2 regions of the Lacticaseibacillus salsurae genome follow, and region 1 is predicted to be linked to the other one. Evidence: predicted binding sites of a transcription regulator. Region 1 holds the regulator's gene; the other holds the start of a gene.
The links. Region 1 encodes HrcA, which represses chaperone genes, less so after heat shock. Its sites were predicted from a motif close to TTAGCACTCNNNNNNNNNGAGTGCTAA; they were not measured.

Region 2: the regulator HrcA is predicted to act here: its motif matches at 1,800-1,826, upstream of ACKTSG_RS09535 (ATP-dependent Clp protease ATP-binding subunit).

The regions. Positions count from the first base shown of each region.
Region 1 is NZ_BAAFZI010000001.1:180,295-184,115, forward strand. It holds gene dnaK (molecular chaperone DnaK) at 1-1,475, opposite strand, end outside; gene grpE (nucleotide exchange factor GrpE) at 1,629-2,192, opposite strand; gene hrcA (heat-inducible transcriptional repressor HrcA) at 2,206-3,252, opposite strand; gene hemW (radical SAM family heme chaperone HemW) at 3,419-3,821, opposite strand, start outside.
Region 2 is NZ_BAAFZI010000032.1:774-4,594, forward strand. It holds gene ptsP (phosphoenolpyruvate--protein phosphotransferase) at 1-1,138, opposite strand, end outside; gene ACKTSG_RS09525 (phosphocarrier protein HPr) at 1,138-1,404, opposite strand; gene ykzS (protein YkzS) at 1,508-1,699, opposite strand; gene ACKTSG_RS09535 (ATP-dependent Clp protease ATP-binding subunit) at 1,918-3,821, shown strand, end outside.

The DNA.
Region 1 (3,821 bases):
TCCTTGGCTTCTTTCATCATCCGATCGATTTCTTCATCGGATAAACCGCTGGAACTCTTGATGGTGATATCTTGTGACTTGCCAGTGCCCATATCCTTAGCGGAAACTTGGACGATACCGTTTTTGTCGATGTCGAATTTGACTTCGATTTGTGGCACGCCACGAGGAGCAGCTGGAATGTCAGTGAGTTGGAAGCGACCCAACGTCTTGTTGTCAGCAGCCATTGGCCGTTCACCTTGCAAGACATGGATATCAACAGCTGGTTGGTTGTCGGCAGCGGTGGAGAAGACTTGCGACTTGGAAGTTGGGATCGTGGTGTTACGATCGATCAACTTGGTGAACACGCCACCCATCGTTTCGATCCCTAAGGACAATGGCGTCACATCAAGCAGCACAACGTCTTTAACATCACCGGAAATGACCCCACCTTGGATCGCTGCACCTAAGGCAACGGCTTCATCAGGGTTGATGGAGTGGTCAGGTTCCTTGCCAGTCCAAGACTTAACCGCTTCTTGAACCGCAGGGATACGAGTTGAACCACCGTTTAAAATGACTTTGTCCAAATCAGATGCCGTTAAGCCGGCATCTTTTAAGGCGTTGTCAACTGGGACTTTGGTGCGTTCAACTAAGTCTTCCGTCATTTGGTCGAACTTGGCTTTCGTCAAGGTGCGTTCCAAATGCAGTGGGCCGTTGGCGCCAGCAGAGATAAATGGTAAGGAGATCTGGGTGGAAGAAACCCCAGACAAGTCCTTCTTAGCCTTTTCTGCGGCATCCTTTAAGCGTTGCATGGCCATTTTGTCTTTGGACAAATCGATGCCATTTTCAGCTTTGAATTCGTCAACTAACCAGTTGATGATCTTGTCATCAAAGTCATCCCCACCTAAATGGGTATCCCCGTTAGTGGACAATACTTCAAACACGCCATCGCCTAATTGGAGAATGGACACATCAAATGTCCCACCACCAAGGTCATAAACTAAGACTTTTTCATCAGCGTCGCCTTTGTCCAAGCCATAAGCTAAGGCAGAAGCAGTTGGTTCGTTGACGATCCGCGAAACGTTCAAGCCGGCGATCTTACCAGCGTCTTTAGTCGCTTGACGTTGGGAATCGTTGAAGTATGCAGGTACCGTGATGACAGCATCAGTCACGTCTTCGCCTAAATAATCTTGGGCAAAGCCTTTGATGTATTGTAAGATCTGTGCAGAGATTTCTTGAGGGGTATAGTTCTTGTCACCGACTTTAACGGTGTAACCTGCTTCACCCATGTGCCGCTTGATGGACACAATGGTATCTGGGTTGGTGATGGCTTGGCGCTTGGCCACTTCACCAACTTGGATCTCGCCGTCTTTAAAAGCGACGACAGAAGGCGTGGTACGGTTGCCTTCTGGATTCGTAATGATCTTTGGTTCGCCACCTTCAAGCACCGCAACAGCGGAGTTGGTGGTCCCTAAGTCGATCCCAATAACTTTACTCATTGTTCTACCTTCTTTTAAAATTGATTAACTGATTAAATAAGCTTCAATTGCTCAAAGCTTGCCGACTGTCACCAACCAGACGCTTGGTTTCCAGCCAAGCTGAAGCAAGCACAACCAAGTGCCGACTTCAGCTTGACTGGAAACGTTGACGCACTAGTTAGCCACAACCACCATGGCTGGACGCAAGACGCGATCTTTCATTTTGTAGCCAGCTTGTAACACTTGCACGATCGCATCTTTGGGATGATCATCATCTGCGGGAACAGTTTGGATCGCCTGATGCATTGTCGGATCAAATGTCCCATCAGTGGGGATCTTTTCGACGTGGTTTTCCTTTAAGGCCGCTTCAAGATGGCTGTATACCATTTCGACGCCTTTTTTCAGCGGATCGGTATCATCAGTTGCTGAAGTCAACGCCCGTTCCAAGTTATCTAACACTGGCAGTACGGCTGTGGCCAACTTTTGGCCATCATATTGCAACAAGGTCGCCCGCTCTTTTTTGAAGCGATTGTTCATGTTGCTGATTTCTGCAGCAGCGCGCAAATACTTATCTTCAAATTCGTCGCGTTCTTTTTGCAAGGCCTTGACGTCAACTTCTGAGGCGTTGACTTGTTCATCAAGGTCGGCTTTCATTTCCGCTTCGATTTCATCTTTCAATGATGGTTCAGCATCAGATTGAGTCTCTTTTGGTTTTGGTTCGTCTGCTTTGTCTGCCATAGCGGCCTCCTTGTCATTGATCAAAATGCGAATAATAATCGGTCAGCCGCTTGGCGAGCTCTTCGCGAAAGGCATCGAGCAAGCCGATCATTTTCGAATACGGCATTTGCGTCGGTCCAAGCAGCGCGATGACCCCAGTGCCATGATCGCCTACCGAATAACTGGCAGTGATCACTGAAAGATCATCCAGCACATCTGGGGTCAACTCTTGACCCAAATGGACTTGCACCCCTTGTTTGGGTGAAACCGGGCCGATCAGCTGATTGATATCGCTGGAATCATCGTCAAACAAGCTGAAGATCTGCTTGACGCGGCGCACGTCAGAATCATCCAGATAATCCATCAGATTCAACCGTCCGCCAACATAAAAGCGTTCTGCCGCTGCTTGTTTCAAGACACTGCCAAAAATGTCTAAGAAGCCATCAGGACTGGACATATATTGAAACAACAATGCTGGCACATCATTGGCCAACTTACGCGCCACTTCAGCCAGCGGCAAGCCAACCAATTGGTCGTTGACGATGCGGATCGCCTTTTCCACTTCTTCGGAATCGACTTCACCTGGCAAGGTAAACAGCTGGTTGACCACATTGCCATTGTTGGTGACTAAAATCGCCATCACCTGATGATTGCCTAATGGCACCATGCGAAAACCGGTCAATTTGAGTTGCGCAACTTCAGGGCCCAAGGTGATGGCCGTGTAGTTGGTCAAGTTGGATAAAATGCGCGCCGACTGGGCGACGATCTCATCCATTTTGTAAAAGTGGCCACCGAAACCTTGCTGGATCGCGGCGATCTCGGCAGGTTCTGCCTGCGCCGGTTCGACTAAGTTGTCAAGGTAATAGCGGTAGCCTTTGGTCGAGGGCACGCGCCCTGAACTACTGTGCGTCTTGGTGATCAATCCGGCTTCTTCCAACGCAGCCATGTCATTGCGGATCGTTGCCGAACTGACATGGATCGGCAACTCTTGCATCAAGGTCTTAGACCCGACAGGCTGATTGGTTTCAGTAAACGATCGGATGATCTCTTTTAAGACGAGCAGTTGGCGTTTCGTCAACATATTGCCACCTTCTTCTTAGCACTGAACACCTATGGAGTGCTAACTAACAATTACTATACTAGCAACCCCCATTAGCATAGTCAAGGGTAGAGTGCTAAAAAGTGCAGTTTTTCCCATTAAATCGGGCTTGAGACCGACTCGTCCTCAGCACTTGATCCATTTGCGATCAAATCAGCGGGTCATCCAATAAGAATTGTTGAAAGACTTCATTGCCTAAAAACATCCCTTGGTTGGACAAGCGCACTTGATCGCCGTTAAGTTCAACTAAACCTTGTTGGCGCAAGTCATCCAGCAATTCACCGTACACGTCTTCGATTCGTAAATGAAATTTATCAGTGAAACGCTGACGACTGACACCGGCGCGCGTGCGCAATCCTAAAAACATTTCTTCTTCGATTTGTTCTTCTAAAGGCACCAAGTGATGTTCGATCACTGGCAACTTGTGGTCATGCAGTGGCGCTAAATATTGTTGGATCGGGCCAAAGTTGTGATAGCGATCGCGCCCTAAATAACCAAACGCCCCAGCGCCAAACCCAAAGTAATGCGCATTTTGCCAATAAAGCAAATTG
Region 2 (3,821 bases), on a different contig from region 1:
ACAATGCCCGCAACTGCGTACGGAAAATGTCATCGCGATCCAAAGAGATCCGAATCGCCCGGTAGCCCATGAATGGGTTTTGTTCTTCTGGTAATGGCAAATATGGTAAGTGCTTGTCGCCACCAATATCCATGGTCCGAACAACCACTTGTTTTGGACTCATCGTTTCGAGAACTTGTTTGTAAGCTTCGAATTGATCGTCTTCAGTTGGTAATTCGCTAGAATCCATGTACAAGAATTCGGAACGATACAAACCGATGGCTTCAGCCCCGTTAGCCAAAACGCCATCGAGGTCTTTTGGTGTGCCGATGTTAGCGGCAATGGTGAAGTGCTTGCCATCAGCGGTAATGGACTTGGCTGTCTTTAAAGTGGCCCATTCAGCCTTTTGTGCGGCATAATCAGAGGCTTCTTTTTGAGAAGCTTTGATCTGTTCGTCACTTGGGTCGATGGTGATCTCACCAGTCAAGCCGTCAACAGTCAACATTTGCCCGTCTTTGACATCTGCGGTAATGGATTTGGTCCCCACGACAGCAGGAATTTCCAAAGAACGTGCCATGATCGCAGAGTGCGCCGTGCGGCCGCCAATATCAGTGACGAAAGCTTTGACGTACTTTTTGTTCAATTGGGCAGTATCACTTGGGGTCAAGTCGTGAGCGACCACGATCACTTCAGAGTCGATCAGCGCTGGGTTTGGCAGCGTGCGACCCAATAAGTGTGCCAATACACGCGTGTAAACGTCGCGGATATCTGCGGCGCGTTCTTGCATGTAGGGGTTGTCAGTCATGGCTTCAAACGTGGAGATGAACATGTCGGACACGTCTTTTAAGGCTTGTTCGGCATTGACCTTGTCATCGTTGATTTTGCTTTCGATCGCGCCAGTAAATTCTGGGTCTGCAAGGATCATCATGTGGGCGTCGAAAACTTGTGCTTCTTCTTCGCCTAAGGATTCAGCCGCTTTGTCACGGATCAATTGGAGTTCGTCTGTGCTTTGCTTTAAAGCAGAATGCAGGCGCTGAACTTCAGCGTCTGCATCTTTAACGGAACTCTGCTTGAATGACAAATCGGGTTGCACCAACATGTAGGCTTTCGCAGTTGCGATACCATCACTTGCGGCGATCCCTTTGAGTTGCTTTGTCATTAGTCAGAGAGGCCTTCCTTCTTCATGGTTTCTTCGATAGCAGCAATTGCGTCTGCTTCGTCGGCGCCTTCAGCGGAAATGGTGACATCAGCACCTTGGCCAACACCCAGGGACATAACGCCCATGATGGACTTCAAGTTAACGCTCTTGCCCTTGTATTCCAGGTTGATGTCGGCATTAAACTTGCTGGCAGCTTGTACCAAAAGGGTCGCCGGACGGGCGTGGATACCTGTTTCTGCAATAACATTAAATTCGCGTTTTTCCATGAGTAATCTGCTCCTTCGTCATTTGAAAAAAATTTTTGCCGAATAGAATGGCTTCATTCTATCTCCTGTAAACCTTACCATTATTCCGTTTTCACGACAAGTATTATTTATGGTCAAGCGGGTGGTAATGGTAATAAATCACGCCTTCGCGCCTTGCAGTGCCTACGATTTCTTTACGCGCAGGATAATTGGTCCAAGCGCGCCGAAATGCTGCAAAAGTGGTCGGATCAATTTTGATCTCGTCGATCTGTCCAGCACGCAGCTGATCCATCAACGCGGTGTAGTCTACGGACATATTAAGTGAGCCCCTCCTTTCAACAACACCTTAATGTTAGCATTATCATCGCCGGTAAACAACCGCTAAAACCTCACATACCAAGGGTTTCACGATTAATTTAGCACTCTCGGCATTAGAGTGCTTGCTTTTCAAAAATAAGCGTGTATACTGAGTTTTGGTCAATGAAGGTCAGTCGGCTTTCAATCGACGAGCTTATATAGAAAGGTAGTGACGAAATGCTTTGTGAGAACTGTCATCAAAACCCCGCAACGATCCACTTGTACACCAGCGTCAATGGGACGAAACAAGAGATCAACTTGTGTCAGAATTGCTACCAACAGTTGAAACAACAAGCAGGAGGCCAAATGCAACCAACCAATGCAAATGATCCTTTTGGCTTCAATGGCCTCGATGACATTTTCAAGGCTATGAGCCAAGGCATGGACCAAAATCCACAACAACCTCAAACCCCACCGACCCAAAGTGGTCAAAACGGCGGTGGTAACAATCGCCGCGGCAATGGGAATTCCGTCCTTGGCCAATTCGGGGTCAACTTGACCCAAAAGGCCAAAAATGGCGAGATCGACCCAGTGATCGGCCGTGACGGTGAAATCGCTCGGGTCATTGAGATCTTGAACCGGCGCACCAAAAACAACCCTGTGTTGATCGGTGAAGCCGGTGTCGGGAAAACTGCCGTAGTCGAAGGTTTAGCCTTAAAGATCGCAAACGGCGATGTCCCAACGAAACTCCAAGATCGTCAAGTGATCCAACTCGACGTGGTTTCCTTAGTCCAAGGCACTGGCATTCGCGGTCAGTTTGAACAACGGATGCAACAGTTATTAGATGAATTAAAGAAGTCTGATAACACCATTTTGTTCATTGATGAGATCCACGAAATCGTTGGCGCCGGCAACGCTGAAGGCGGCATGGACGCTGGCAACGTGTTAAAGCCAGCATTAGCGCGTGGCGAACTCCAATTAGTTGGGGCCACCACCAACAACGAATATCGTCAAATCGAAAAAGATGCTGCTTTGGCCCGGCGCTTGCAGCCAGTGACTGTCGACGAACCCAGTGTCGAAGAAACTGAAGCGATCCTCAAAGGCATTCAAAAGCGCTACGAAGATTTCCATCATGTGAAATATACTGACGACGCGATCAAAGCAGCGGTGACCTTGTCCAACCGCTACATCCAAGACCGCTACTTGCCAGATAAAGCCATCGACTTATTGGATGAATCTGGTTCGAAGAAGAACTTGACCATCAAAGTCGTTGACCCTGACGCGTTAAAGAAGAAGATCGCAGACGCGGAAAGTCAAAAACAAGCCGCATTAAAGCAAGAAGACTATGAAAAAGCCGCCTTTTATCGCGACCAAGTCAACAAGCTTGAAAAAATGCAACAAGATCAAGCCGCCGTATCTGATGAAGATACCCCGACTGTCACTGAAAAAGATATGGAGCAGATCGTCGAACAAAAGACCCATATCCCAGTTGGCGAACTCAAGCAACAAGAACAACAGCAGTTGCAAACCTTGGCGCCTGATCTTAAAGCCCATGTCATCGGCCAAGATAACGCCGTTGATAAAGTGGCGCGTGCCATTCGTCGCAACCGCATCGGCTTTAACAAAACCGGTCGTCCGATCGGCAGTTTCTTATTCGTCGGCCCTACCGGCGTTGGGAAAACGGAATTAGCCAAGCAATTAGCCAAAGAGCTGTTCGGCTCACAAGAAGCGATGATCCGCTTTGACATGTCCGAGTACATGGAGAAATTCTCCGTGTCCAAGCTCATCGGGTCCCCTCCTGGCTATGTCGGCTATGAAGAAGCCGGCCAACTAACTGAGCAAGTACGGCGCAACCCATACAGTCTGATCTTGTTAGACGAAGTGGAAAAAGCCCATCCAGATGTCATGAACATGTTCTTGCAGATCTTAGACGATGGCCGCTTGACTGATTCTCAAGGACGCACGGTTTCGTTTAAAGACACGATCATCATCATGACCTCAAACGCCGGCTCCACTGATGCTGAAGCCAATGTCGGCTTTGGTGCCAGCATGAACGGCACCACCCATTCGGTGCTTGGTCAATTAGGCAACTACTTCAAGCCAGAATTCTTGAACCGCTTTGATGACATTGTTGAGTTCAA